3 regions of the Paenibacillus sp. IITD108 genome follow, and region 2 is predicted to be linked to each of the others. Evidence: riboswitches for the same ligand, from Rfam matches in the RefSeq annotation. Region 2 holds a riboswitch; each other region holds the start of a gene.
What was found. Region 2 has a riboswitch for cyclic di-AMP ahead of V1L65_RS04270 (C40 family peptidase). Riboswitches for the same ligand answer to the same signal wherever they lie in the genome.
Positions count from the first base shown of each region.

Region 1 (4,305 bases), on a different contig from region 2:
AATCGTATTGTTGCCCATATCATACTTTGGCAAAATAGATGAAAGATCAACCCCTTCAAGCGCTGGAGCGACAAAAAGAAGCTGGTCGTTTTCGCGAATTACGAGAAAGGCCTGCACCATTTTCAACTGGAAATTGTATTCCTCCAGCAGCACTTGATTTTTCAATTGAAGGGGGTCATGCTTTGCTAAATATTTAAGATCAAGAAATAAGCTCTCTTCTTCCTCCGACAAAGGATGCAGCGAATAATGAATCGTATAAAAGCTGCGAATGCTGCGGAAATCACCAGTTACGGCAACAGAGAGCAGATAGGCGGACAGTATGAATAAAATGACGGATACGATTACGACGGAAGTAAAAGAGAGCAGCAGTCTAAAGCGAATGGACAAGTTGTCACCACCACTTTCATTAATGTAGGCTTTTGTTGCCTCATTACGCTATTCGCCGCCGGCTGCTTCCAATGCCTGCACCATTTCGCTATAGCCTAACCGCTTGGCATGCTGCAGCGGAGTAACACCTTCAGAGTCGGCTATATTGACATCAGCACCATACTCGATCAGCAAATTCACAATTTGCTGATGTCTGGTTCCGCCATTGCCGAGCAGAACAGCTTCCAGCAGCGCTGTCCAGCCCAGATTGTTAATATGATCAATATTGACATCAGACGTTTTTAGCAGCTCCTTGACGATATCGACATGACCGCGATCAGCGGCAGGGATTAAAGCTGTACCGCCAAAGCGGTTTGTCAGCTTTGTATCTGCTCCTGCGGCAACAGCTGCGCGCACGAAATCAAGCAAGCCCTCAGCGCCGGCATAAAGAAGCGGATTATCGGAGCGATTATCGCGAATATTAATATCAGCGCCTTTATCGATAAGCCATTGGAACAAATCTAGCTCGTTCGTATGGACAGCGATCATGGCAGCCGTTCTGCCGCGGTTGTCAACAGCGTTGATATTTGCGCCTTGCTCAAGCAGCACCGCCATTTCTTCTTTTTTGTTATGCTCTGCGGCCTGCAAAAATTCAATGTTTAATTTATCCATATTCTCCTCCAATGCCTGTTCTGTTTTTTGTGGATTGTTTTTATTATTATTTTGATTGAAGTTGGTTTGACAGCCTGATTGCGTAAGCAGCACCAGTCCTATAATAAGTATTATTGTTGATCGAAGCATCGCTTATCCGTCCTCCTGTCCTCGTATTATAGCAGGTAAAATTTTGTTATTATTTCATCATAGCAAAAAAAAATAAATAGTCCGCAAACATGATATTAAAAAAGTATAAACAAACAAGGATAAACGGCTCCGCCGTCCTTGAAAAATTGATTTATAGGTGAAAACTTATGTTTTCCTATATTAAAAAAAGAGCATGCTGCCCGCTGTGGACAACCTGCTCCTTGCTTAAAATGATGTGCTAACATAAATGCTTATAAATTTTTCTTTTTCAAAAACTGTTATTCGACACCATCCCGAAAATGCTTGACGTAATTTTTATCGCCAATATGCTTCAAATCATCAATCGTATTTTCCAGGGTAGTAATAAGCTGTTCTTTCATATACCGGATGGTTTCGTAAAAAAGAATCTCCTGCTCGCCGACAGGCTTGCTGCCATAAATAGCTTGAACGGCAACCAGCTTGCGGTGCTGATCCTCGAATTGCTCCAATGATTCGTATACATGTTTGGCATATAGAGCAATATCTTTGTTTTTATAAGGAATTTCACTTTGCAAATGCTCGATTCGGTTATGCATCACGGACATCACGCGCCTTTCAACTCGATTTTTAGCTTTAGCTGAAGGAACAGTCAGGTCTATGCTTTCATCATAACAATCATCCTCTCTCTGCAACGCTTACGGAGTTAGCTGACGGATTAGGGCAGTGAGATTGCCCCTCCCATGACTTGCCTTGCTTGATTCTGGCAAGCATGCAGGATTCACCCCGGTAGATAATGGCGGACACCGGATGGTGCAAGCTGTTATCGGATGGTTCCTCCGTTCCTGTATAGGATTCAGCGGTTAGGAGTAAAATTGTGAACATGGTTTGAATCGCTTTTGAAGATAAATTGTATGATACGCTTGCTTGTAAAAGTTGTAAAATAACAAAAAAAGTCATAGCTTTGCATGGAGCAGCATTTGCTTGTAATGTAACCGTAAAGACAAGCTATTTTCTTAATTTTTTAAAAGAATAGTCCCGTATGCTTTCATTTTCATTTTTTCGCCTATAAAATGATGGATAAATAAACCTTAGATAAACTGCAAGGGAGATGTAAAATGTTTGATCCAACTGTATTTGATAATTTAAAAATAGCTTTCGAAAACGAACTGTATGATTTGGATAATTTGAATCAGTACATTTTAGTTTCCGATCGAAAGGATACGGTCGAGCTGTCGGTGATGGGACGCGAGTTCAAGCTCAAATTTCATCTGGTCAAGCAGCCTAATATTAGTGCAGAGGTTAGGCTGCATGCTTCTCTGAATAATTTGGCTGCGGAAATATTGGAGCAGGAGGGTGCCAATCCTGGTTGTTCCTTGTCGATTTATTTTTATTTGACGGTTATGGATGAACAGACAGCGTGCAGCCAAATAGAAAAGATTTTGCGGGAAATTTGGGATCCGGCTGTAACTTTGCAGCAAACGCTAAGCTATACGTACGGTACACAAACCGCAGGCTGGAGCAATGTTGTCGAATTGAACTTTATTAGACAGATTAATGAAGAGCAGATGGGCGATATTTCAGAGCTGGTGCAATATATGCTTGAATCGTTAGAAAAGCTTGATGCTAATACTATTAATTTATAAGCTGCTATAGATTTGATATTCGCCTATAAGTTCGTTAATATAGAAATAGAACATAGAAGATGGAGGTTTAAATTATGTATCGTACAGTGGCAGATTTTATAGAAGAATGGTCAGCTTCGGCTGCAGGCACGCTTTCTGTGTTTCAAGCAATTTCCGACGATAAAATGGATGTTGCAATAGCGGAAGGACATAATTCCCTCGGCTGGCTGGCTTGGCATTTGGTAGGCTCCGCAGGCGTGTTTGGCCAACTATCTGGGTTGGATGTGCCGGGTCTAGGCAAAGGAACTCCAGTACCGGCTTCGATGACTGAGGTTATCGCCAAGTATAATGAAGTAATTGCGGCATACAGCGAAGCTGCGAAGAGCTTGACGGATGAGCAATTGCTTGAGGAAATCAATGGCTTTGGCAACCCTCTTCCGCGCGGCAAGTTTTTGCGTATTATGGTTGATCACCAGACACACCACAGAGGTCAAATGACGGTGCTGCTGCGTCAGGCAGGCTTGTCTGTTCCAGGTGTCATGGGACCAACTAAAGAAATGCAATAATCTTTAATCTGCTCAATGTTTAATGATAATAAGCAGTCTGTTTGCCGCAATCGAGATGATTGCTGCGGACAGGCTGCTTTTTTTGAATGGATCCTGATGATGTGGACTCTGATGACCATTAGCGCTTATTATTTGCCAATTTCCACGTTGTAGCGGACAAAATTGAGACTGTTGATTCATTGTGGATAATTGCAACAAACAAAAGAAAGGGGGGCACTGCGATCAAGATTGGGATTCCGACCGCTGTTGTACGCCAGTCCCAATCTTGCTCACAGATGGTCACACGTTCCGTTATTTGCTTAAAAAACGCTATTTTCTCAATTTCGCGGTCACTCATTCCGCTATTCGGCTTCGAATGGGGCACTTTTTGCGATTTTTAGATCAATAACGGAACGTCTGTCACTTTGCCGCCTCAAAACTACGATTTTAGGCGTAATAACGGAACGACTGACCATCTAGCGAAGTTGTCGATTCCTTGCAGAATGAAGACGCTTGGCTTTTTTCAAATATAGGAAAGTATAAGTTTTCAACTATAAATCAATTTTTCAATTGGCTCTGCCTATTAAGAAATTGATTTCAACCTGTTTCCTATATTTCATCGGTAAACCGCCTCCTTCATCTAAGCAAAGGACGGCTAAGCCGTTTATCCTCAGTGAATGGTTACTGCACTGTCCAATTATAATTTTGCTTTTGCCAAAATTTAAATTAGTATGATGAATAGTATTGTTTTTAATGAGCGGTGTGTTACTTTTTCGGTACTTTATCGTTACTATTTGCAGGGAGGAGGAGCGAGGATGAACGATCCTTTTATAGTGATGTATGATCGTTATTTTGATGATATTTATCGCTTTGTCTGGTATAAGACGGGAAACAAATGGGATACGGATGATCTCGTCGCAGATATATTCAGAAAAGCTCTGCAAAGCTTTGATACGGTAAGGCTGAAGGAGGAGCAGCAGAAGCGCTGGCTT
Region 1 is NZ_JAZHCT010000055.1:7,333-11,637, forward strand. Features, by position in the region: gene V1L65_RS27380 (sensor histidine kinase) at 1-387, opposite strand, end outside; gene V1L65_RS27385 (ankyrin repeat domain-containing protein) at 436-1,167, opposite strand; gene V1L65_RS27390 (hypothetical protein) at 1,446-1,745, opposite strand; cyclic di-AMP (ydaO/yuaA leader) riboswitch at 1,824-2,015, opposite strand; gene V1L65_RS27395 (hypothetical protein) at 2,262-2,789, shown strand; gene V1L65_RS27400 (DinB family protein) at 2,864-3,334, shown strand; gene V1L65_RS27405 (hypothetical protein) at 3,453-3,671, opposite strand; gene V1L65_RS27410 (RNA polymerase sigma factor) at 4,129-4,305, shown strand, end outside.
Region 1: linked by a shared signal. The riboswitch ahead of V1L65_RS27390 (hypothetical protein) and the one ahead of V1L65_RS04270 (C40 family peptidase) in region 2 are both predicted to bind cyclic di-AMP.

Region 2 (4,305 bases):
CTAATATAAGAGATCATATATAATAGTAGCAAGTGCGAAGAATTAAGGAGCAATACAGATTATGAAAAAATTACTTTGGCTCGGCTGTTTTTCCTACTTGCTTATTGGAGTCGCCCATATTATCGGCGGCTCCATTCTTGAACAGCTGATCGAGCATTATGGGCTGTCCTACAAAGATGGCGGTCAATGGATTATGAATCAATTTCTTGGCTTTTTAGTAGGTGTATTATTCACGCCGGCTATATCTGCAAGATTTGGAAAGCGCACAACCGTACTGTTCGCTATCGGTATGCTCACCCTCAGTGAAGCGGCTTACAGTTTGCTGCTTCCATGGGGCTGGATGCTGGCTGTGGCGCCTTTGGCAGGATTGGGCTTTGGCATGACAGAAGCGATTGTCGGCGCGATGATTATTGAATTGCACAAGGAAGGAACTGCTGCTGCCATGAGCAGGCTGGAAACCTTCTTTGGCATCGGGGCGCTTGTTATTCCGCTAACGGCAGCATATTTGATCCAGCAGAACATTTGGCAGCTGTCCTTTCCAATATTAGCGGCTATGTCAGGTATTATTTTTGTTTTATGGCTGACCCTGTCCTTTGGCAAGCTGGACGATGAATTGTCCGCGCAAAGAAGCCTGGAGAAGGCGCGGGAAAGAAAGCAGAACACAGCAGAACACGGCAAGGCGATCGTCTGGGGTTATTCGAAGCGCATGCTTCCCTTTCTTGCACTGGCGGCTTTGTTCTTTATGTTCTATGTCGGCATGGAGATGAGCTTTTCTAACTATTTGCCGGCCATTCTAATTGAGCATACTCAGGCGTCTGAGGTAGCGGCAGCTTCAACGCTAAGCGTGTTTTGGGGAACAGTTGCTATAGGCCGCATTTTTGCAGGCATACTCGCTGATCGCATGGGCTATACGAAGTATTTGCTGATTGCAACGGCAGCTTCCGCTATTGTGTTTTGTTTAATGACATTATTCGATACATATTTGTTAATGCTGGTCTTTATCGCGCTTAGCGGCTTGTTTTTTGCGGGATTGTTTGGGATTGGCCTTGTGTATGCCAATAGTTTGCTGCCTGGAACGACAGAGAGGACAACGAGCATTTTGGTGGCATGCGGCGGTATAGGAGGGGCTGTATTTCCTCGTATAACTGGCTGGTTTATGGACCAGTATACGATTTCGGCTACATTATGGTATTTGGCTGCACTCGTCATTATACTGCTTTCTTTGCTTATCATATGGATTATATTAGGCGTAAAGCAGGCAAGAGGGCTCGCGTCCAAACCAGTGTCGGTTAGTTAATCAAGAGCAATAAATAAAAAACCGTGCGTCCTTTGATTAAGAGGATACACGGTTTCTCCTTGATTCTATTTCGCAGCGTAAGTAGAATGTGATTCATCACTCATGATACGACGCGCTGTAACATAACGCGGTTTGTAGTAGTTTGAATTAAGATTATCAATAATAACGCCTCTGGAGGTTGACGCATGAGCAAATTTGCCGTCTCCAACATAGATGCCTACATGTGTAATACCGCCATTGTTAGATCCGCTTGTATCAAAAAATACAAGATCGCCTGCAATAAGATCAGCTTTTGCTACTTTAACGCCTTCAGTAGCTTGGCTTGTGGAAGAACGCGACAGTTCGATATCCATCTTAGCAAATACAAACTTGGTAAACCCGGAGCAGTCGAAGCCGCTTGTAGTTGTACCGCCGTATCTGTACTTTGTTCCGATTAGATCATCGATAATGCCGTCCATCTTTGATGCTGCGAATGCTTCGCTAGCTGAAAACGTTAGCAAAAGCACAAGACCTAGAATTGTTGCTGTAATCTTCTTCAATGATGAAACTCCTTCCGGTGCCTACGAGGTTAGCTGTGGGGTTCGGTTGAAGGTCCCCTATGACTCCCCAAGATTGGTAGCGCTTTAGGCAGCCCATGCAATCTGAAGTCAATTCACCCAAAATGGTTCCCCCGTTTCCCGTTAGGGAATTAGGCAAATTTTTAAAAAATGTACATGCTATATTTCGGTAATAACCGATTAAATCCTTCACAACCTTACTACTTTTAATAATTCTCATCTTTCAAGTCATAAAATGTAGTTGGTTGAAGATTGGAACAATAAGGATATCTTGCTCCACAAACAATATAATACTTGCAAATTGCTGCTAGATGGTGAAAATGAGAAGATATTAATGAAAAATGTGTTTTATTCATAAACAAAATACCGATTCAGCACGATTCAGCGTGTAATTTTATGCGCAATTGTGTATCATAAGAGGATATAAGTATACGTGGGAAAGGTTGGTCGCAATGGAGAATGTAGCGGACAATAAGACAGCATCTTCAAACTTTATTAAAAACATTGTAATAGAAGATTTAAAGAGCGGCCGAGTGCAGGAAATCGTGACTCGTTTCCCGCCTGAGCCGAACGGCTATTTGCATATAGGCCACGCCAAGTCCATTTGTTTGAATTTTGAGCTGGCAGACGAATTTAATGGTAGAACGCATTTGCGTTTTGATGATACTAACCCTCTCAAAGAAGATACGGAATTCGTAGAGGCAATTAAAGAGGATGTGCATTGGCTCGGCTTTGATTGGGAGGAGCTGCATTTTGCTTCCGATTATTTCGAGGAAATGTACAATCGTGCCATCCTATTGATTAATAAAGGCAAGGCTTATGTCTGCGATCTGACGGCCGAGCAGATGAGGGAAACACGGGGCACGCTGACAGAGCCTGGCCAAAACAGCCCTTATCGCGAGCGCAGCGTGGAGGAGAATTTGGATTTGTTCGCACGGATGCGCGCAGGAGAGTTTCCGGACGGCTCCCGTGTGCTGCGTGCCAAAATTGACATGTCATCGCCAAATATAACGATGCGAGATCCTGTTCTATATCGCATCTCCCATGCTCACCATCATCGTACAGGCGATGCTTGGTGCGTTTATCCGATGTATGACTTTGCGCATCCGCTAAGCGATGCGATTGAGAATATTACGCATTCGATCTGTACGCTGGAATTTGAGGATCACCGTCCTTTGTACGAATGGGTTGTTGAGCAATGTGAAATGGATTCTACGCCGCGCCAGTATGAGTTTGCCCGCTTGAATGTGACAAATACCGTTATGAGCAAGCGCAATTTAAAGCGTCTGGTAGATGAAGGCGTTGTGACGGGCTGGGACGATCCCCGTATGCCGACAATTGGTGGCATGCGCCGCAGAGGCTATACGCCGGAGGCATTCCGCACCTTCTGCCGCGAAATCGGTGTTTCCAAAAACAACAGCGTAGTGGACGAGCGCAATCTGGAGTTTTTTATTCGCGAGGACCTGAAGCTGAAGGCGCCTCGTACGATGGCGGTACTGGATCCTCTTAAGGTTGTTATTACAAACTATCCGGAAGGACAGGTTGAGTGGCTGGAAGCGGAAAACAACGCCGAAAATGAAGAAATGGGCAGCCGTCAAATTCCGTTCTCCCGCGAAATATATATCGAGCAGGATGATTTTATGGAAAATCCTCCGAACAAATATTTCCGCTTATTCCCTGGCAATGAGGTTCGTCTGAAGCATGCTTACTTCATTACCTGTCAGGAAGTAATTAAAGATGAAGCGGGCAATGTCGTTGAGCTTCGCTGCACCTATGATCCGCGTACGAAGAGTGGCTCCGGATTTACAGAGCGCAAGGTAAAAGGCACGATTCACTGGGTAGAAGCTTCGCAAGCGGTTCCGGCCCAATTCCGTTTAATCGAGCCGCTGTTTGTCGGCGAGGAGGAAGGCGAAGAGAAGCCATTCCTGGAGCGGATTAATCCGAATTCGATGCAAGTGTTGAATGGATTTGTTGAAGAAAACATGAAGGATGCCGAGGGCGGGGATAAGTTTCAATTTTTCCGGCACGGCTATTTCAATGTGGATACGAAGGATTCCACTGATGATCAGCTTGTATTCAACCGTATTGTCTCACTGAAAAGCTCCTTCGATCCGAAGAAGGCTTAAGCAGATTTATACTGTACCATAGTCAGACAGCCTGCCTGAATATAATATGAATGGCGGGCTGTCTGTTTGTACACATGCTTGCTGAAGAGTTAATCGTCACTCTTTATTTGCAAAGCTAGAGTATTTGCGGAGAATGTCGATTAATTGTGGGCAACTATTGTTAAGCAATAAGAAAGGGGAACGAAGAGCAAGATTGGGAATGGAGAAGCGGCAGCGTCCGCCTTTGTAGGCCAATTTTATCCTTTACAGGGGTTATTTCATCAAAAAATTGGACTACAACAGCGGTTGGAATCCCAAACTTGATCCTAGTAGCATCCCTTTCGAT
Region 2 is NZ_JAZHCT010000003.1:277,563-281,867, reverse strand. Features, by position in the region: gene V1L65_RS04280 (hypothetical protein) at 1-9, shown strand, start outside; gene V1L65_RS04275 (MFS transporter) at 62-1,297, shown strand; gene V1L65_RS04270 (C40 family peptidase) at 1,363-1,836, opposite strand; cyclic di-AMP (ydaO/yuaA leader) riboswitch at 1,840-2,002, opposite strand; gene V1L65_RS04265 (glutamine--tRNA ligase/YqeY domain fusion protein) at 2,307-3,980, shown strand.

Region 3 (4,305 bases), on a different contig from region 2:
AAAATGAGCTGCGCAATCTAGTATAAGACTGGCAGCTTTTTTGTTAAATATAATGATTAGTAGCCTTCTCCGCTTTGACCCTGAACAATCGCAACGCTTGCGCTAGCACCAATGCGGCTCGCGCCTGCCTTAATCATGCGGCAGGTCGTATCATAATCGCGGACTCCACCGGAAGCTTTGACGCCGATATTAGGGCCTACCGTTTGGCGCATCAAAGCGATAGCTTGCTCTGTTGCTCCGCCCTTTCCAAAGCCGGTTGACGTTTTGACAAAGTTAGCCCCTGCACGGACGGACAGCTCGCATGCAGTAACAATTTCTTCGTCAGACAGCATGCCTGATTCCAAAATAACCTTCAGAACGGCCTGATCGCCGCATGCCTGCGCAACTGCAGCAATATCCTGCTCTACTGCTGCAAGCTCTCCAGATCGCAGCAAGCCGATATTCAGCACCATATCAATTTCATTAGCCCCATCCATGATCGCTTGCTTGGCTTCAAATGCCTTGGCAGCCGAGCTGGTAGCCCCCAATGGAAAGCCTACTACAGTTGTAACACCGGTTGAAGTGCCTGACAGCTCCTTGGCTGCCAGCGAAACCCAGCTTGGGTTTACGCAAACTGTAGCAAATTGATACTGCCTGGCATCCTTGCACAGCTCAATAATCTCTTGTTTGGTTGCTTCCGGCTTCAGCAGCGTATGGTCGATCATAGCGGCCAGCTGAGCAGCTGTAACCTCTTTGTCTTGCTCATGTATATTCATTGCACCATGCCCCTCCCTGCTAGTCTGCTTTACAGTAGCTATTGTCCATTCATTATAATGCCTGCCTCGTTGAACAACAATAGCTTACTGAAAAGCAGCAGCGGCGTCAGCAGCTTGCGCAAGTCATCATGAGCAAGTACAGTTCCAGTTACACTGCCTCGATAGCCTCGCTGTCCTGCTCTTCTTCTTCCTTCTGCCAATACTTCTCGCTGCCAGGCAAATCGTCAAACCATGACGCCTCTGGCGGACAATCAAGAATCATAAACTGACCGTAATTGCCCTCTCGGGACTGATGATACTTCAAATACGCCTTACCGTTCTCAATCGCCAATATTTCTATTTTGCCTGAAGAATGGCTCATCGATAATCTGACGCGCTTGCCTAGTCCTGACGTCTTTGCTTTAGCCTGTTCAACAAGCTGGTATGCTCTTTGCAAAGAAACAACAAAATCACGATTTCCGGCAACAGGGCGGTTAATAAAGAAATAGTAAGGGGTAACGCCGGCCCAGGACAATTGATCCAGCAGCTCGGCAAGTACGTCAGCATCATCGTTTATGCCGCGAATAATAGGGGTTTGATTGACAACAATGGCGCCAGCCTCATGCAGCGCTTGAAAGCCGCGCTTTGCCTCCGGCGTAATTTCTCGTGGGTGGTTGATATGAGCCATAACATAGATTCGCTTCTCAGGCGTAGAATACTGCTTGATCAACTCCAGCAATGCTTCATCCTCATAGATTCGCATCGGATTAAATACCGGCATCTTGGAGCCGAGGCGAATAATTTTGACATGGTCAATCTCTCTCAAGCGTTCAATAATGCTTCTTAACTTAGGTGTTCCAAGTATTAAGCTGTCTCCGCCAGTGAGCAATACATTGTTAATACTCGGATTGGCGGCGATATACTCAATTCCCGGATCGACATTGGATACTGCTTCCTTCACATCATTGCGGAATAAACGTTTGCGGAAGCAATATCTGCAATACGCACCGCATACCTCTGACACAATAAGCAGTGCAGTTGTGCCATACTTATGCTGGCACCCTGGCACGACATAGTTGGCTTCCTCATCAGAAGCGTCCCATCTGCCGTATTCCATCAGCTCTCCCTCGTTCGGTATCACTAACCTGCGAATCGGGTCATCGGGATCATTCCAATCAATGAGCGATAAGTAATAATCATTCACACGAAATGCAAACTTTTCTGTTATCGGCTTTAGTCGCTCTCGTTCACTCTCCGGAATCATTGTGAGACGATCTAAATTCATAACATACTTTGGCTGCGCCATTCAAACCCCTCCTAAAATAAGATTTGATATGCACGCTTCACCAGTGGATGGTCTGACGAAAAACAAAAAATAACCCCGGCCGGCAGGTGCCAGCAAAGCAATAGAGCTTGCAGTCGCGTAGGACTGCTGCTATCACTTTAACAGGGTCATTATGTGTAAGATTATAAATTAAGAAAGCAATGACCCACCCACTGCTGACGAGGTTAGCTGACGGACTCGGGTAAGATGGTCCCCTAAGATTCGCTTCATGCGATCTATTCGCCCCACAAGATTGGTTCCCCCGCTTTCCGATTCGAAAGATCGGAAATTAAGCGTAACTATAGTTTATATGATTGAATGCTTGTTCGTCAACCTCAGGCTGGATATTTTTATTACATTAAGGCTTCCCTGGAGACTGTCGATTAATTGTGGATAAGGCAACAAGCAATAAGAAGGGGGGCCACTGCGATCAAGATTGGGATTCCGACCGCTGTTGTAGTCCAATTTTTCTTAATAAATAAACCCTGTTAAGGATATCCCCTTTCTTATTGCTTTTTAATAGTTGCCCACAATTAATCGACAGTCTCCCTTGCTCTCTTATGCCCGTAACTCTATTCAGCTTTAGGCTGAAGTTGTACTGCCGCCTGCTTGCCGCTCACTTGTATTCCTGTTTGCTTGCTCCCCGATTCTGCCAGATCCTTCACTAATCTTTCGATAAGCTCCTTCGCTGCCGCTCCCTGCTTGCCGCTAATTTTGACAACCAGCAGTACGGAGTGGCCTGACTCAAGAAGCTTTTGTGCCTGACGGCATTTCGTCTCATAATCATGTTCTTCAATCTCTGGTGACAGACGAAGCTCCTTCACTTTGGCTGGCTTATTGCTTTCCTGCTTTTTCTGCTGATCGCGCTGCTGCTTGGCTTGCCCCTTGGCAACAAGGCGGCAGGGCGGCGGACTGCTCATCAGCGATGTACATACCAGATCTGCGGATTGCTGCTTAGCCATAGCAAGCGCATCCTCGCGAGAAACTACGCCTATCTCCTGCCCATCTAATCCAGTCAGCAAAACCTCTGCTGCTTTTATTTTCTCATTCATAATGATTGAACCTGCCACTACTGCCAGCCTCCGTTCTTTATTCGGCTAATAAATGGAGGGTGTCGATTAATTGTGAATAAGGCAATCGTAAGGGATACTGCTACGATCAAGTTTGGGATTCCGACCGCTGTTGTAGTCCAATTTTTTTGACGAAATAACCCCTATAAAGGATAAAATTGGTCTACAAAGGCGGACGCTGCCGCTTCTCCATTCCCAATCTTGCTCTTCGTTCCCCTTTCTTATTGCTTATCATTAGTTGCCCACAATTAATCGATCCCCTCAAAAGTCGATTTAAACCATATGCCTGCTATAAAAACAATTTCAAACAAACAGAGTAGCGCAAACAACAATAAAAATGCGGCTAGAAGGCATTTACCGCTCATTTTTACCCATTTCATCATTGCAGCACCTCCTGCAAGTCTAAGAAATTATATACATTATGTAATAATAAGTCAGCTTTCATACAAAAGTAACCTTAGCTTACTTAAATAGTGAAGAAGTCCCAAGCATTACTCTGCCTGGGACTTCTTCAATCTGTTTGATTCATATTAGGCTCGCCGCAATTAGATGATTACAGCATTTCCTTTCGAAGCTCAGCTCCAGACTTAGGCGACAAATAGCCTAGCGGAATATCAAAGATCGTCTTAGCGCCTCTTTGACCCTCTTCAGCAAGCTTATAGGCTGCTCTTGCACATGCTACTACAACACTCGCTGTAAACTCAGGATTACTGTCCAGCTTCAAACCAAATTCAATAATTTGCGTATTGCCTGTTCCTGTTTTGCCGCTGCGAAGCACCATGCCGCCATGAGGCATTGCAGAATGCTTAGCTTTCAGCTCGTCTTCTGTAATAAAGTGTACCGTTGTATCGTAGTCAGCGAAATAATTCGGCATCGTTTTGATTTCATTTGCGATTGCCGTCTCATCAGCGCCTTCTTCCTTCACAACATAACAAACACGGATATGCTTCTCGCGAGTATCCAGCTCAGGATTTTCTCCAGCGCGTACTCTCTCGACAGCATCTTCACTTGGGATCGTGTACTGCACGCCATTTTTGACGCCATTCACACGGCGAATCGCATCGGAATGACCTTGGCTCACACCTTTGCCCCAGAACGTATACTCCTTGCCTTCTGGCAATACCGCTTCGCCAAGCAGGCGATTCAAGGAAAACAATCCTGGATCCCAACCGGTGGA
Region 3 is NZ_JAZHCT010000022.1:102,113-106,417, reverse strand. Features, by position in the region: gene deoC (deoxyribose-phosphate aldolase) at 57-755, opposite strand; gene V1L65_RS18990 (hypothetical protein) at 794-955, opposite strand; gene V1L65_RS18985 (KamA family radical SAM protein) at 904-2,040, opposite strand; cyclic di-AMP (ydaO/yuaA leader) riboswitch at 2,219-2,364, opposite strand; gene infC (translation initiation factor IF-3) at 2,631-3,110, opposite strand; gene V1L65_RS18975 (hypothetical protein) at 3,377-3,511, opposite strand; gene V1L65_RS18970 (diaminopimelate dehydrogenase) at 3,682-4,305, opposite strand, start outside.
Region 3: linked by a shared signal. The riboswitch ahead of V1L65_RS18985 (KamA family radical SAM protein) and the one ahead of V1L65_RS04270 (C40 family peptidase) in region 2 are both predicted to bind cyclic di-AMP.